3 regions of the Rummeliibacillus sp. GQ308 genome follow, and region 2 is predicted to be linked to each of the others. Evidence: riboswitches for the same ligand, from Rfam matches in the RefSeq annotation. Region 2 holds a riboswitch; each other region holds the start of a gene.
The links. A riboswitch is a leader RNA that binds a small molecule or an ion and turns the genes downstream of it on or off. The one in region 2 is predicted to bind thiamine pyrophosphate.

Region 1 (5,557 bases), 120 kb from region 2:
TCGTAGAGGTGATCCGTACATGGATTGCTGGCACAAATATTACTGTAGTCCCTTTGATTGGCGGTGCAAATCCACAACGCCAAATTGAAAAGCTAAAGAAAAAGCCAACGATAGTTGTAGGAACGCCAGGACGTTTAAATGAACTTATTACAAGTAAAAAACTAAAACTGCATGAAATTAACATGATTGTTTTAGATGAAGGGGACCAACTATTAAGTCGGGATTATCGTGTTATCGTAAAAGGCTTTATAGATGGAGCAGCTCATGGCAGACAAGTAGCTGTGGTGTCTGCAACGGTAACAGAAGAAATTGAGCTTGTGGCGAATAGAATGCTTCATGATCCGGTACGCATTAAAATAGCAGCAACAGAGGTTCCAGCAAGCGGTAAGGTCGAACATTCCTTCATAAAAATAGAGGAACGAGATAAGACAGAACTATTGCGAAAACTGTCAAACCTTTCAGGGCTGCGTGGACTAGCTTTTATCAATAACTTAGACCAAGTGATGATGAAAGAATCAAAGCTAGGTTTTCGCAATGCGCCGATTGTAGCCTTGCATTCTGAGATGAAAAAAGAGGAAAGAAAATCAGCGATTGAACGTTTCCGCAAAGGTGACGCGCGCGTCCTTCTCGCTACAGATATTGCCGCAAGGGGCTTAGATATAGAGGGGCTAACACATGTTATTCATGTCAACGTGCCATTCACAAAAGAGCAGTATATCCACCGTTCAGGCAGAACAGGAAGAGCTGGCAATAGCGGGGAAGTACTTACATTACTTGCACATCATGAAGAACAGGCATATCTAAAACGCATGAGAGAATTAGAAATTGAGCCAGTTGAGAAAAATTGGGCAAATGGCCAATTAAAAGAGGGTAAGGCAGAAGCCAAACCTAACAAAGGGAATAAACGCTATTCAACGAATGGTACAAATGCAAACAGAAAAAACAAGGGCGATGGGAAGAAACCTTATCACGCAAAGAAAAGAGGGAAATAATATGACGTTTGAAGAGAAGCTAGAACAATTTGCTGAGCTTGCAGTAAGAGTGGGTGCAAATATCCAAAAAGGTCAAACCATGTTAATCAATACAACTACAGAGACAGTTGAATTTACAAGATTAGTGGCAAAAAAAGCGTATGAAGCAGGGGCTGCACGCGTAACGGTTAATTTTTCAGATGATGTGATTGACCGCGCTTTTTACGACAATGCACCAGCTGATGAATTTGCTAAATTTCCACGCTGGATCAGTGAACAACGAGATGAGTTGATTGAGCGCGGGGGTGCTCTTTTGTGGATTGATGCACAAGATCCGGATAACCTTACGGGAGTGCCAGTTGAAAAACTATCCGCACAGCAAAAAGCATCAGGCAAAGCGCTTGAAAACTATCGCGATGCAGTGATGAACGACAAGATTGCGTGGTCTATTATTGCTGTACCATCGAAGAAATGGGCTGCAAAAGTATTTTCTGATTTAAAAGAAGAAGAGCAGCTCCCAGCATTATGGGAAGCGATCTTCAAAACGGTTCATATTGGTGAAGGAAATGCTGTAGACAACTGGGAACAACATTTGAAAAACCTAGATGCGCGAGCAGATCTTTTAAACGCAAAACGTTATCAAAAGCTGCATTATAAAGCGCCTGGCACTGATTTAACAATTGAATTGCCAGATAAGCATATTTGGTGCACAGGTGCGAGCCATACACCTGCTGGTTCTTCGTTTGTAGCAAATATGCCAACAGAAGAAGTGTACACAATGCCATCAAAATACGGGGTGAACGGCTTTGTATCGAATACAAAACCGCTTGTTTTCCAAGGTAATGTTATCGATCAATTTAAGCTGACATTCGAAGGTGGAAAGATTGTAAAAGCTGAAGCAGAGGTTGGTCATGATTTGCTGCAAGAATTAGTCAAAGCGGATGAAGGTTCTAAGTACCTTGGCGAAGTTGCTCTTGTACCACATGAGTCGCCTATCTCTGCATCAAATATTCTTTACTACAATACGCTTTTCGATGAAAATGCCTCTAACCACCTGGCGATTGGCGAAGCTTATCCGACATGCTATGAAGGTGGAAGCAGCCTGACAAAAGAGGAGCTCGAAGAAAAAGGTATTAATACATCAATTACTCATGAAGACTTCATGATTGGTAGCGGAGAAATGGATATCGACGGCGTTCTAGCAGACGGTACAGTTGAGCCTATTTTCCGCAATGGCAGCTGGGCATTTTAAGTAGTCATGCTTATGTGTTGCTATACCTTTTAATCTCAACTTAAAGTTCATATAAAAAAACGCCGTATTCCACAGAGAATACGGCGTTTTTAGTGATTATTTTTTCATTGCTTTTTTATCATGTCTTGCATCAATCACTTTTAAGATGATTGGATAAACAACTGGTGCGATTTTGATTACAGTTTTTATTACTTTTCGTAATTGCATATAGTAGCACTCCATTCATTGATGAGCTTGTGTATATTTAACTAATAGCCATATTAACAGTATTTTAAACTTTGAGTACTTTAATTCCTTGTACAATATTCCAAATGAACACGCCTAGCGAAAGGATAGCTTCTACAACAATAAAGATAAGCCATGCTCCCATAATCCACATACCATCATTGGACGATGCATCTGGGCTCCCTGTTTCAAATGAATAACTGTAAAAACCGGCTCCAGCCACCACGGCCATAAATATAATGACGCCAATAATGGTAGGGACCAGAAGAAGAAGGTGAGAGAGTAAGGCGCGCTTAGCATGCCTTTTCACTTCTTGTTCCTTTACAGCAAAATACACGATGACGGGCAAGATAAATCCAGCAAAAAATATACTAAAATAACACAAAGAAGAGATTACACGGTTATTATTGTTTTCCAATTCCAATTTTGACACCTCCATATATCTATACATACGCACAGGGCTCACTGAAAGATTCAGAAAGATGAAAATTACCATGGCAATTTAAAATCAAATCAAGTACAATAAATGTGTTCAATTAAATACTGATGTATCGACCACGAGGGGAGCCGCAAATGGGCGGCTGAGAGTGAATCCGAAATTCTAACCCTTTGAACCTGTAAGTTAATGCTTGCGTAGGAATGTGGATAGAGACCGACTTATTTCGATGTTAGGGCTATCCTAATGTCGTTTTTTATTTGGGTGGAAATCTTCTGGAATACTTGTTTACGGGAATACGCTTTAGGCAAGAGTGGGCTGCATCGAAATACGGGAGGAAGTATATTGAATAAGAAACGTTTATTAATGATGATTGAAATCGCCATATTTGCAGCGATCGGATTTGTACTGGATAAGCTGTCCTTTAGTCTATGGCCACAGGGCGGTTCTATTAGCCTTGTAATGGTTCCGATTGTACTGATGGCATTTCGTTGGGGGACAATGGCTGGACTCGTTACAGGGCTATTAATTGGCGGATTGCAAGTGTTAATAGGGGGCGCCTATGTGTTAACGCCTTTGCAAGGCTTCATCGATTATTTCTTTGCATTTACAGCTGTAGGCTTAGCTGGTGTGATGCGAGGCATGATGATTGCTGCCAACCGACGTGGCCAAACTGGCAAAATGATCGTTGCTATAACAATTGGAACATTTATTGGCGGATTATTAAAATATGCAGCACATACATTGGCGGGAATCGTGTTCTTTGCTGAATATGCAGGAAAGCAAAATGTATATTGGTACTCTATTGTGTACAACGGCTCTTATATGATTCCTGCTATTATTTTAACGATTATTGTCGTTGCGCTGCTCTTTAAGTCTGCGCCACGAATAGCTAACCCGAAAAATTAATGAGGGAAGACTGCTAATTACATTAAGAATTCGTCTTGGTATTAGCAATACAATGAACAAACGCTCAGATACATTCTGAGCGTTTTTATTTATTAGGTTATTTTCCTAAAGAGAAGCCTTCAAATAATCTTCCACCAAATGGTTGAAGGACTTGATCAGTCAGGCATACAATCTTACAAATATCATTTGATTTATAATATGCGTCGAATGCTTCAACAAATTCGTTTGCAAGTTTCTTGTCATGATGAACTAATGAACGATAAACCCATTTTGATGTACCAATCCATTTGCCATTACTTCGAAGGATGAATTCACTAACTAATTCGCTGAGTGTGCTCGCAATAAAAATGCCTTCAGCTCTATTTTGACAACCAATTAAATCATCTAACACATCCGTAACAAAATATCGCTTTATGTCCATTGTTTCTTTTGTCCAATCTTCTGGCCCTTGTTCTATTAAGTCTTTGGCTTCCTTTCTAATAGCCGATAATACTCCTGTATCTTTTAAAATTTTGCCCTCACTTACCATTCTTGGCATTGTAGGCCTTCCTTCTTTACAATCACTTACAAAAAAGAAACGATAAGACTTCAAATTATGAACAAACAGTTCAATATTCCATCCAAATACAATAAGGGATTCACGATAAGAAAAAGGAAAACTTTTGTCAAATATGATGATATCTAAATCAGAAGTTTCAGTTGCTTGTCCTCGAACAACACTCCCAGCTAAGATAGCTCCCTGACAATTATGAAAATGTTTTTCAACAAACTGTAAGGCTGCTTCTAGTGGATCAAGTCTATTCTTCATATAATTTCCACCCTTCTTGTTTTAAGGTATCTTCTTCGGCAGAAGCTAAAAGTTTATAAGATTTGATTACCTAAAAATTCTATAACAATTTTATCGTATTTATTCCGATCTTCTTTAATATAGTTTGCTAATACTAGCGAATCGTAACGGAACTCAATTCGTTTTTTTAGTTTCATGACTGGGTATGGATTGTAATAAATCTACATACTAATAATTGATTGCGGGGTGAATCTGTTGGAGATGCTTTTACTAATTATTATTATCAATATTGTTTATATGACACTGGTAACATTGCGTATGATTCTTGTGATAAAAGGATATCGAATTGTAGCATCACTGATGTCTGTAGCTGAGGTCTTTATCTATTTGATGGGGTTGAAGATTGTGCTGGATAATTTAGACCGTCCGCTCAATATATTAGCTTATTGCGTAGGATGGGGATTAGGCGTTTATTCTGGTGGTCTCATTGAAAGCAAACTAGCGCTAGGTTATATGATCTTTGATGTGATTGTTGACAGAGAACAGCAGGGGTTGGTTAGCAAATTGAGGGATGAAGGCTTTGGCGTCACAGCATGGATTGGTAATGGTAAAGATGGGGAACGTCTCTGTTTGAAAGTGATTGCCAAGAGAAAAGAGGAAAGGTATTTCCGAGATTGCATTACAAAAATAGCCCCATCTGCTTTTGTTGTTTCCTATGAGCCGAACATTTTGAACGGCGGTTTTTTCTTAAAGCGCAAGCACTTATTTTTATAGAAACGCATATGTTAATTTAGAAAAGTACACTTAATTTACCTCGCATTTTCAAATTCTAAGTAGCTGTTTGGTTAGCAGGTTATGAGGGGGAATAGAGAAACCTCCACTGAGCCGGTTTTCACTTCATCACAGAATTTTGTGGTATAGTTAAATAGCGAGATTAATCAGAAGGGATCGTTTTACATGATTGCAAAAACGCAAGA
Region 2 (5,557 bases):
GGACAATAAATCCTTCTTTCAATAATTCTTCAGATGCCTTATATGTTTCGAACGGGTCAGGCAACAGGGTTTTTTGGCAACCGATGACTTCGACTTTAATCATGTCACATAAGCCAGATGCCTTTGCCAGCTTGGCGATGCGAACCGCTTCTGCAGCCGTAGTGGCCCCTGCTGTATTGGGTAATAGTTTATACTTCGCTAAATCTATTTTCTCCAGGAAATTCGGCTGGCTCGCCTCAAAAATATTCATTCTTCTAACGGCAAACGTAAGGATATCCGTTCCTGATACTTCCACGGCTTCTTTCTGAATATCAAAGTTTGGGTACTTTCCTGTTCCTAATAAAAGTCTTGATTGAAATTCATATGGCCCAATTTTCAACATTTCATCCACCTCCAACAAAGTGTACAATCTCTATTTTGTCGCCATCTGATACAGCTGTGTCGAAATAGCGACTTTTGTCTAAAATGTTATGATTTAATTCCATAATGAAAACCTTAGATTCTAATCCAAAGTGATGAATCACATCTGACACAACTCTTATTTGCTCGGGAACTTCTAGAGATTCACCATTTATTTGGAGTCTCATCCGCTCACTTCCTTTTACGTGTGCTAATCAATTTATTTTGATAAAGGACTTTCCGTTAACCTCAATTTTGCAGAATACTTTTTCGCTGCCTGTACTGGATTGTTTGCCAACATCACTCCTGACAAGACTGCAATCCCGCTTGCTCCTGCTTCCAACACTCGTTCTACATTCTCAAATTGAATTCCGCCAATCGCAATCACTGGAACTTTTACGTTCATAGTTAATTCCTTTAATTTTTCTAGGCCTCGTGGTTCTTTGTCCGGCTTGGATTGTGAAGGGAAGATATGGCCATATATCACATAATCTGCGCCACATTCACTCGCATATATCGCTTCTTCTACTGTGTGAACCGAACATCCTAGCCGTAATGCTGGAAAAACATCCTTCACAACCGCGATATCCAAACTATGATTAGCTAGTTGAACGCCCTTCACCTTTGTGACCGCTCCGACGTCCAGTCGATCGTTGATGATGATTTTATCCAAAGGCACACCTTCTGCCTTCAGTTGATTTACGATTTCCATTAGTTCTCTGGCAGTTCTCTGCTTTTCACGGATATGGAAAGCATCAATGAATGGATGAATATCTTTGGCGATCCGAATCATTTCAGGAATAGGCTGTCTGCCTGTCGAAACAATATGCAGCTCTCGATTCATTAGCCTCTCACCATCGAATCCTTATTCACGATTGGCCAATCTTCATGCTGATAAGCCATCTCCCAAAATGAATATTCGTATTGGCTGCTGATCATAAAATGCTCGAGCATTTGCAAGCGATCTGATTCTGTAACCCTCTCAGCAATCTCATCGATTCGCTCGATTTGCTCCACCACTTTTTCATGGAACCAATCGCCACCGTATGCAGCAATCCACTCTTGATAGATTGGTTGATTTGGCGTATTTCCCTTTAAACGCTGACCGATTTCATCATAAAGCCAATAGCATGGAAGAAGCGCTGCAATAATATCACCAATATGACCAGTAAATGCCGCTCGATATAGATGAGATGTGTACGCATAGGCAGTGGGAGCAGGCTTAAACTCAGCAATTTCAGCATCAGTAATTCCTAATTGCTTTGAAAAATTAGCATGCAGACTCAGTTCTGCTTCAGCTGTACCCTGTACATGAATAGCCATGCGAGCCGTTGTGTGCAAATCAGGTGCCTTTGCTCCCGCCAATGCCTGCACTCTGGCAAAATGAGAAAGATAATAAGAATCCTGCAACACGTAATAGCGGAAGCTTTCTAATGGCAAGCTTCCATCAGCTATCCCTGTCACAAAAGGATGCTGAAAACTTGCTTCCCAAATAGAATCTGCCTCTAGTCGTAACTGCTCTGAAAATTTCATCATAATCCCTCCAAAAATAGTGTTAGGAAAATGGAATAAAAAAACCCCACTTTCCTTTACGCAAAGAAAGTGGGTATTAGAAATTATATGTATCAAAAAATAAAATTTCTGCCGTGCCACTTCCCTACGTTGGTATAAACCAAATCAGGTTCCAAGAGTCTCAAAGTCACACTTTGATCTCAGCCATTCTAATGGCACCCCTAGTGGTAAATCATATGAAGTTTTAGTAACATTCGATATTATCTTAACATTATTGAATGGATTGTCAAGGACAGATATGGTGAAATTTAGTAACATCCCTTTCCTTAGGATTGATTGCTGTTGGGCACCTAATCACAGCACAACGTAATTTTCAATTTGAAAATCTTTATCTCTTTTTATAACCTTTTTGCGGGCGACCATATTTTACTTCATTTAGGACAGATAGGACTTAAATTGCTAACTTTCGGAAGTAAACTTGTGAAGAGCGGTTGTAAATCGGGTGGATGCGGTGGTAAATCTTCCAGGAACAGTTGTATCTCACCACCGAACGGTTGTAAATATAGGAATGCTACCGCCACTCTATTACTTACGATATGTAAACTTCCTTATATAATCCGAGCTTCTCCATAGTCCTTCTCTTTTCTAGTTAAAAATTTTATTATATTGTAGTCTCACAAGACACCCGTTATAACTAAAAAAGATTATCTCAATCACGGGCTGAGATAATCTTTTTCCTTTTTTAGGTTTGGCTATTGCTTTCTAATCAACATTCTTTACTTCAAAACCATCAATCAGCGCACGCACTTCATCCGTAGATTTCGTGTGCATCAATTGATTTCGCAATTCGCCAGCACCAGGAAATCCTTTGACATAGATCTTGAAGAAACGATGAAGTCCCGAAATGGAACGTGGCACTAGTTCTTGATATTGATCGTGCAAATCTAGCTGATATCTTAAAAGATCTAGAAGCTCCTGGCTGCTATGCTCTCTTGGTTCTTTTTCAAACGCAAACGGATTTTTAAAGATACCGCGACCAATCATGATGCCGTCTATTCCATATTGTTCAGCAAGCTCAAGACCTTTTTGTCGGTCAGGAATGTCTCCATTGATGGTAAGCATTGTGTCAGGTGCAATACGGTCACGTAATTCCTTGATTGCCGGAATCATCTCCCAATGGGCATCTACTTTACTCATTTCTTTTCTTGTTCGCAAATGAATCGAAAGGTTGGCAATATCCTGCTTCAATATATGCGCTAGCCAGTCCTCCCACTCATTTAGATCTGAGTAGCCTAGCCTTGTTTTAACACTAACAGGCAGTCCTCCTGCTTTTGCTGCTTGGATGATTTCTGCAGCTGCATCTGGTCGAAGAATAAGACCGCTACCCTTTCCTCTAGACGCTACGTTTGGAACAGGGCAGCCCATATTAATATCGATGCCTTTGTACCCCATCTCCGCCATTCCGATACTCATTTCACGGAAATACTCGGGCTTGTCTCCCCAGATATGTGCCACCATTGGCTGTTCGTCTTCCGTAAAAGTCAAACGTCCACGCACACTGTTCTTTCCTTCTGGGTGGCAATAACTATCCGTGTTTGTAAACTCGGTGAAAAATACATCCGGACGTCCTGCTTTGCTCACGACATGGCGAAATACAACATCAGTCACATCCTCCATGGGAGCCAGCACAAAGAATGGTCGTGGCAAGTCACGCCAAAAGTTTTCTTTCATATTCATACAAATCCTTTCATCTATATCCTGTACATCCTATTTACATTGTTTATGAATTTAACACATTCTATTTCTAGAGTATAACCTAGCTTTTCTATTTTATCTTTAATCCATTTTTTCTTAAACTCTTTTTTAAAAGAAACCACCAAATACAAACATTTTGTTTTCCTCAAAACTTTTCATAGTGCTGGTAAGTCATATTAATAAAGGTAAATGCATAATAGCGCAAAAATCAGGTTCAATCCATCATACAAAACACACTAAGAAAGAGAGGTTGCTCGAAAGATGAAACGACAAGGAAAAAAGAGAGCGAAAGGGAAAGTCAGCATAGGCTTAGGAGTTATACTCGCAGCAATCCTGCTGGGCGTTTATTTGATTGGCCCTATTGGATCCTCAGCAGATAATGATAATCCTGCGGTTAAAAAAAAGCAGGCCGCAACCCCACAAGAAAAGAAAAGCCAGAAATCGCCGACTGCCTCTTCAAATGTAACCGGACAAGCCGGAAAGAAGAATTCGGATAAAAACCGGAAAATAACGCAAAAAGAAAGGAAAAAGGAAACCGCACATGAGGAAGTTGTACATAAAAAAGCAATCAATCATCTAAAAAAAGAACACAGGAGGAAAACCGTTTATCTGACTTTTGATGACGGCCCTACTCTTGAATCCGGCCATTTGCTTGATATACTTGACCGCTATCATGCTAAAGCAACTTTCTTCATGATTGGCTCTAATATTAAGGCCCATCCTAAAGTAATTAAAAGAATGGTGAATGAAGGGTTTGGGGTCGGGTTGCACAGTATGTCACACGATGCCAATAAACTATACAGCGCAGCAGCCAGTGCACCGCTAAACGAAATGTTGAAAGCTCAAGAAATCCTACAAAATGTTGCGGCAGTACATTCTCAACTCATCCGTTTGCCATATGGAAGCATCCCATATCTAACAATCGATATGCGACTTTTATTAGGGGAACAACACTTTAAAATTTGGGACTGGACTGTGGATTCGGATGATTGGTCATTGAAAGACCAGCGCTATGTCCAAAAAACAATCCGCGATATCCAATCATGGGACAAATTGGGCCAGGCCCCAATTGTTCTGATGCATGATAAACCAGAGACCATCCGCCATTTGCCAAAACTATTAACCTATCTGAATAACAATGGCTATCACACAAAAACCCTAGCCAACAACATGGCGCCATATACCTTTCAATGCAGTAATCGTTGCAGCTTATTTAAATAATCCAGTAGAATAGTGAATAAAGTAGACGTCCATCATATTGGGCGTCTACTTTATTCGTTAAAAATTAGCAGGATTATAAAGCTATTTCATTTTAGAACCTTATTGATTGAATTTTTACAAAACTAGTATAAAAGTAAAAATAGATTTGTTACTATTAAAACAAACCATTTTAACAGTTAAAGGAGATGTGTGTTTTGAAAAGAATCCTAGCTATAAGTGATATTCATGGGGATTTAGAAAAATTCGAGCGACTCTTAGAGCTTGTGCAATATGACAAAAACCTAGATCAATTGCTGTTATTAGGTGATTATGTAGATCGAGGCCCTCATTCGAGAGCCGTTTTGGATAAAGTGATTCAGTTGAAAAGTGAGGGAGCTATTGCTTTAATTGGCAATCATGAAATGATGATGATGGATGCTTTTGATGGTAATCCGATGCATTTGAAAAGATGGCTTTATAACGGTGGCATAAAAACCCTTCAAAACTATGGATATACCATTGAAAAAGACGATGCAGAGTATTGGTATACAACTACTGAAATGCCTGAGCCTATTAAATTAAACGATGACATCCGCCCACACATTGAAATATTAAAAGAATTTCAATACTACTATGAAACAGACACCCATATTTTTGTTCATGCAGGCGTTCACCCTGAAACACCAATAGA
Region 3 (5,557 bases), on a different contig from region 2:
AACCTTTCAAAGGATCCAGATAAAAATGATTCATCAGAAGGTGACTTTGATCTAGTAGGAAAATATGTGAAAGAAAATGATAATGAGATTACGCTAGAGGTTCAAGGAAAACAAGTAGCCATCCAAAAGAATTCATCATTTGAAAGCGACAAAAAAGGTATGAAAGGAGATTGGCAAGACAAGCAAGTGGTTGTGGAAGTATCCACAAATAAAGCCGTTGCAGAAAGCGTTAAGCCAACAGACAAAATGCTCGCAGATCAGGATGGTGTATATGATAGAGATGGGGATGAAAAAGAGATCATTGGCAAACTCGTTAAAAACGATTCAAAAGAGTTAACTCTTCAAACGCCAAATGGCAATAAAACATTCCAGAAAACGCATGACTTTGAATTAGATGATGAAGCGAAATCTCAAAACAAATTGGAAGACAAAACGGTTCGAATCGAGACAGATGAGCATGGTAAAGTAGAGGAACTAAGCTATAGCTGGATTGATCAAGAGGAAACAAAATAATACATGAACTAAAAGCTGCATGAAGTTGTCGCTAAGACATTTCATGCAGCTTTTATTATGCTTTAAAAATAGATTGAAGGGATCCAATCACTGGTCTGCAATCTTCACTTTGGCAGATCGCTGAAATGACGGCCACACCATCTGCTCCGCTCTCTTTTAACGGCTGTGCGTTCTCGACCGTAATTCCACCAATAGCTACAATAGGGAGAGTTGGGTATAGCCTTCGTGCCTCCTGTAAAAATGTAACACCCGCTGGCTTCTTGGCATCTTGTTTAGACTTCGTTTCATATATAGGGCCTATCCCGACATAATCTGCACCTTGATTCACAGCCTGCACCAATTCTTTTTTTGTATGCACTGATACACCAATCATCTTCCCCTTAAATTCCGGCCGTATTTTTTCCAGCGCCATATCTTCTTGCCCGATATGCACACCATCCGCTTCTATCTTCAAAGCCAATTCGATATGATCATTGACAATAAATGGGACCTCATATTGCTTGCAGAGCCTCTGGCACTCACGCGCAAACATTTCAAGATCTTTGCCAGTTAATGCCCCTTTACCCTTTTCACGCAACTGAAACATTGTGATACCAGCCTGTAATGCTTGTTCGAGCACTTGGAGGGGTGGTTCAATGCAGTTTTGCGTGCCCATAATCAGATAAACTACTAAATTCTCTTTCCTCACTAATTGTCACCTCACAGTTGCCGCTTAATTTTTTATACGCAAAATGGTTTGTAGGACCATGTCCATTCCCTATATTTAATGGATGTTGAATAGCTAAATGGACGAATTTTTTCGCTTCTATTATGGCACTTTTTAAAGAGAAGCCCTGTGCCAAAAAAGCGGTTAACGCTGCTGAGAAGGTGCATCCTGTACCGTGTGTTTGAACAGTGGAAATTCGCTTCGTTTGCATTGAAAAGAACGAACCATCTTGAAAAAATACAGTATCTACTGCATCCTTACCTTCTAAATGACCGCCTTTTATAATGACGCATGAAACACCCATTGCAAGCATTGCGTTTGCAGCCTTTTCTAAGTCTTTTGGTCTTTTTATTTCGATTCCGCTTATTACCTCTGCTTCTGGTATGTTTGGCGTAAGAATAGTTGCACGCGGCAATAGGAATTTTTTCAGCGCAGTCACTGCCTCATGTTGTAGCAAAGATGCTCCACCTTTCGCAATCATCACTGGGTCTACTAACAATTGTGTCTCTTTATCTCGCAAACTATGTGCTACAGCTTCAATAATCTCGGCAGAAAACAACATGCCCGTTTTCACCGCTTTTATCGGCATATCCCTCATCACTAATTCGATTTGCTGCTGAACAAATTCTGGTTGGGCTGGGTATATACCTTCAACACCTAGCGTATTTTGTGCAGTCAATGCCGTAATAGCTGATGTGCCAAAAACGCCAAGCTCCTGGAAAGTCTTTAGATCTGCTTGAATACCTGCTCCTCCACCGCTGTCAGAACCGGCAATAGTCATGGCAATATTCATTATGCTCGCCCCCCTGAAACCTGTTGCAATTGATTAAGTACTTCTTGTTGAACAGCACCTAACCATTCCTTCTGGCATGCCATCTCGGCAACCTTTTTATAGTCTTTCAAAACGTCGGTTAAGATAGAAAGGTTATTTCTTTCTACTGCTAAGGCTGCTGTACAAATAGCGCTAAGCAAACACCCCGTACCCGTAATCTTCGTCATGAGCTCATGACCGCCTGCTATATAATCAATACTTTCGCCGTTTGTTGCAATGTCCACCTCGCCGGTGACAATAACAAAACAGTTGTACTGTTTCGCTATAGCTTTTGCTGTCTGCTCGGTATCCATCTCTCCTACGCCGCTGTCTACTCCCTTTGAGTCCCAATTGACACCTGCGATTGCTGCAAGTTCTCCAGTATTGCAGCGAATAAGATCAAATTTAATTTCTCTCAATAGATTCTTCACCGTCTCGCGACGAAAGGCAGTGGCGCCTACGCCTACCGGATCTAGAACGACAGGAATTCCCACTTCATTCGCTTTGCGTCCAGCTACAATCATTGCTTCTTTTGTTCGGCCATTAATGGTACCAATATTAACAAGTAAACCACTTGCAACAGAAACCATATCTCCTACCTCTGCGATTTCATCTGCCATAACTGGCGATGCCCCAATCGCGAGCAGTCCGTTTGCTGTAAAATTTGCTACTACATAATTTGTTATACAGTGGATTAAAGGATTTTTCTGATTTATTTTAAGCAAGCTCATAAGGTGAAAGCTCCTTCCAATTTTCTAAAGACCAGGCCATATCCCAAAACTTGCATTCGTAATAGGCACTCATTTGGAAAAATGCTTTCATCTTTTGATGGTCAGCTGGGTGTTCTTTCGCATACTTATTGAGCATCTGCTTTTGGATGTCCAGTTGATCTTTAAACTCTTTACCGCTATACAATTCAATCCAATCTCTGTATAACTTCTGTGTCGGTTTTTCATCTTTATACGCTTCACCAATACTTTGGTATAACCAAGGACATGGCAGCAACGCGGCAAATGCAACTGGCAGGCTTTCGTTTAGAACGGCGTTATACATATGGTTAATATAATTATTGTTGGCTGGCGCAGGAATAAGCTCCGCTTGTTCTTGTTCTCCAATATGAAGTTCTTTGAAAACAATCCGGTGGAGCTCAAGTTCTGCTTCATTTATACTTCTAGCTGATTCAAGATAATAGGCCATTTCCTGGTTCGTCTCTGATTTGGATGCTGCTATTGCCAATATTTTTGAGTAATGCTTTAAATAAATGGCATCCTGCATCATATAAAATTTAAAGTTCTCCATTGGCAGTGTGCCATGTACTAACCCTTTCACGAATGGGTGTACCATGCTATCATCCCAATATGCATCTGCTTCTTCTCTAACAACTTCATCAAATCTCACTGTTCGTCCTCCTTTAAAGTGGACGTAGACGCAAAAAATCCCTATGAGTAGACATAGAGATTTCATACCTTCATCTGCTCCCTACGTCAGTATTAACTGTCAGGTTCTAAGGGTCAGGTTTTAACCTTCTCAACACTTTCGTGTCCCCCCGCACTAAAATATTTGGTTGGGTACAAAAAAACTCTCCCATAAACGGAGAGCTGCTGTACAAAACGATCATATGTACTTTGCTCCCTACGCCAGTATTAACTGTCAGGTTCTAAGGGTCAGGCTTAAACCTTCTCAACACTTTCGTGTCCCCCTGCAAATATTTAAGTTATATTCATCGTACCATTCAACTGGATGCCATTCAAGGATAAAACAAGCATAGCTTTTTACAACATATTAGAATTCTTTCTTAAACACATAACTTACCTTGTCGTACCCCATCTTTTCTTCATAAAAACGGTGTGCCTTCGTACGTTGCAATCCAGAAGATAAGGCCACACACTCATACTTATATTCTTTCGCCCATGCTTCTACAAATTCAAGCAACTCTTCTCCATAACCGAACGAGCGCTTAGATGTATCTGTCACTAAATCACATACCCATATATATCTTCCATAATAAAGTGTAATCATTGGCTGGAATCCGACCACCGCAACTATTTCATCAGAGTCAACGAGTGCATAGAGCTTATACTGTTCCTTTTCCATCGCTTCCATCACTAATTCTACATATGTGTTTATATCTAAATGTGTTCTGAGTTGGCTCATGACCGGAAAGGCATCCATAATTTCATCTTTTGAGTTTAAATTTTTTATCATTTTCATAAAAACACCTCCTAGATTATCGATACTCATTCATAAAGATCCCGACTTCCCTTTTCGAAACGTTCCGGAAAGCGTAAAATGATATCCCCGTTTGAAAAGCTTTCTCCATTATTAGTAAATTCAATCGGCTCTTTTACACCAGGCTTGACATTCGGTCTCCATCCAAAATTAAACGAATCTCCTTCCTCCTCATTTGAGAAGAGCCAATCCGTTTGAACAGGTCTAGCATAATCTTTAATCGTAGCCCAATCTTCTGGAATAGAAAAAACCCCATATGTCTTATGATTCAATAGCACTTTCTCTGTCATTTGAACTGGTGGAATATAAAGACTTTGCCTATCGTAGGTGATATAATCCCGTTGCCTCAGTAGATAAAATGTAAATGAATCCACCTTGTTTTTATGAAAAATATTCCACACATATACATACTTTGGACGTTTTCCATCTTCTATCTTCCATATCATCGGTTCTTCTCGATTATCCACTTCAGCGACTCGCCATTTATTCTTCTTCCAAATCCAATAGCTAAGTCCATAGTCTTTATTCAAAGAAATAAAAGGAACCACTTTATGGCGTTCATCAACGTGGATTATATCTTGTATTGTTTTTACGCTAGCCCCTGGAAAGGTCTCATTTATATCCTTTTTCAGCGCTTCCTCTGTTGGAAAAGGAGTTGGTTTTGAATAAGAATAATAATAGAATAGACCTATAATACCAATAATCACTACTAAAAGAGCAAACATTCCTTTTCTTTTCTTCATATTATTGCTCCTCCTTTAGCACGGGATCATTTAAACGGTAATAAAGCTGTTGCTGAGGTGTAGTTATTAAAATGCCTTTTCCGTCTTTTTCTATGTACAGTGTTGGTGATGGAAGTCCACTTCCCCATTTCGGCTTTACTCCTACAAGCTGATAAGGAAAATGTTCTTCTTTTTTGTTAGCTTCTGAGGCACTTATCTCATATAGGCTTGAAAACCACTTATCGCTATAGATTTCCCGCTGTTTCATATGTGTGAATTTCCCTGCTAGCTTCTTTCTATCTAACACTATCTTCTTTTTTGCTGAAGGATGAATAGTGATTAATTTTGCATTTTCTAAATTCGCTAGGTATGTTGCTGGTTTTTTGTCTGGAAAAATCCATTGTTGAAAGGGTATTGCTACAAGTGAAGCTACTATAAAAATGAAATTGAAGCTAAACCCCAGCCAAGCAAAAGAGCGATATGATTTCCATCGATTTCTGCCTTTTAATATAAAGTATAAAATCCATACCCCTAAAGGTAAAATGGATATTTTTAGCGCTGTGCTCCAGATGTTCA

Region 1: another riboswitch for thiamine pyrophosphate. It lies ahead of thiT (energy-coupled thiamine transporter ThiT); the one in region 2 lies ahead of tenA (thiaminase II).
Region 3: another riboswitch for thiamine pyrophosphate. It lies ahead of tenA (thiaminase II); the one in region 2 lies ahead of tenA (thiaminase II).

The regions. Positions count from the first base shown of each region.
Region 1 is NZ_JCAXDQ010000003.1:42,023-47,579, reverse strand. It holds gene AC6CHJ_RS12605 (DEAD/DEAH box helicase) at 1-992, shown strand, start outside; gene AC6CHJ_RS12600 (aminopeptidase) at 994-2,223, shown strand; gene yxzF (small protein YxzF) at 2,320-2,430, opposite strand; gene AC6CHJ_RS12590 (magnetosome magnetite crystal formation protein family) at 2,495-2,872, opposite strand; TPP riboswitch at 2,999-3,105, shown strand; gene thiT (energy-coupled thiamine transporter ThiT) at 3,230-3,793, shown strand; gene AC6CHJ_RS12580 (nucleotidyltransferase domain-containing protein) at 3,891-4,601, opposite strand; gene AC6CHJ_RS12575 (DUF2179 domain-containing protein) at 4,842-5,354, shown strand; gene map (type I methionyl aminopeptidase) at 5,538-5,557, shown strand, end outside.
Region 2 is NZ_JCAXDQ010000003.1:165,787-171,343, forward strand. It holds gene AC6CHJ_RS13145 (thiazole synthase) at 1-382, opposite strand, end outside; gene thiS (sulfur carrier protein ThiS) at 384-587, opposite strand; gene tenI (thiazole tautomerase TenI) at 620-1,243, opposite strand; gene tenA (thiaminase II) at 1,243-1,932, opposite strand; TPP riboswitch at 2,037-2,144, opposite strand; gene AC6CHJ_RS13165 (tRNA dihydrouridine synthase) at 2,674-3,642, opposite strand; gene AC6CHJ_RS13170 (polysaccharide deacetylase family protein) at 3,928-4,887, shown strand; gene AC6CHJ_RS13175 (metallophosphoesterase family protein) at 5,082-5,557, shown strand, end outside.
Region 3 is NZ_JCAXDQ010000005.1:119,727-125,283, forward strand. It holds gene AC6CHJ_RS15115 (hypothetical protein) at 1-513, shown strand, start outside; gene thiE (thiamine phosphate synthase) at 569-1,201, opposite strand; gene thiD (bifunctional hydroxymethylpyrimidine kinase/phosphomethylpyrimidine kinase) at 1,146-2,012, opposite strand; gene thiM (hydroxyethylthiazole kinase) at 2,012-2,761, opposite strand; gene tenA (thiaminase II) at 2,748-3,428, opposite strand; TPP riboswitch at 3,490-3,588, opposite strand; TPP riboswitch at 3,643-3,741, opposite strand; gene AC6CHJ_RS15140 (GNAT family N-acetyltransferase) at 3,813-4,241, opposite strand; gene AC6CHJ_RS15145 (hypothetical protein) at 4,268-5,002, opposite strand; gene AC6CHJ_RS15150 (hypothetical protein) at 5,004-5,557, opposite strand, start outside.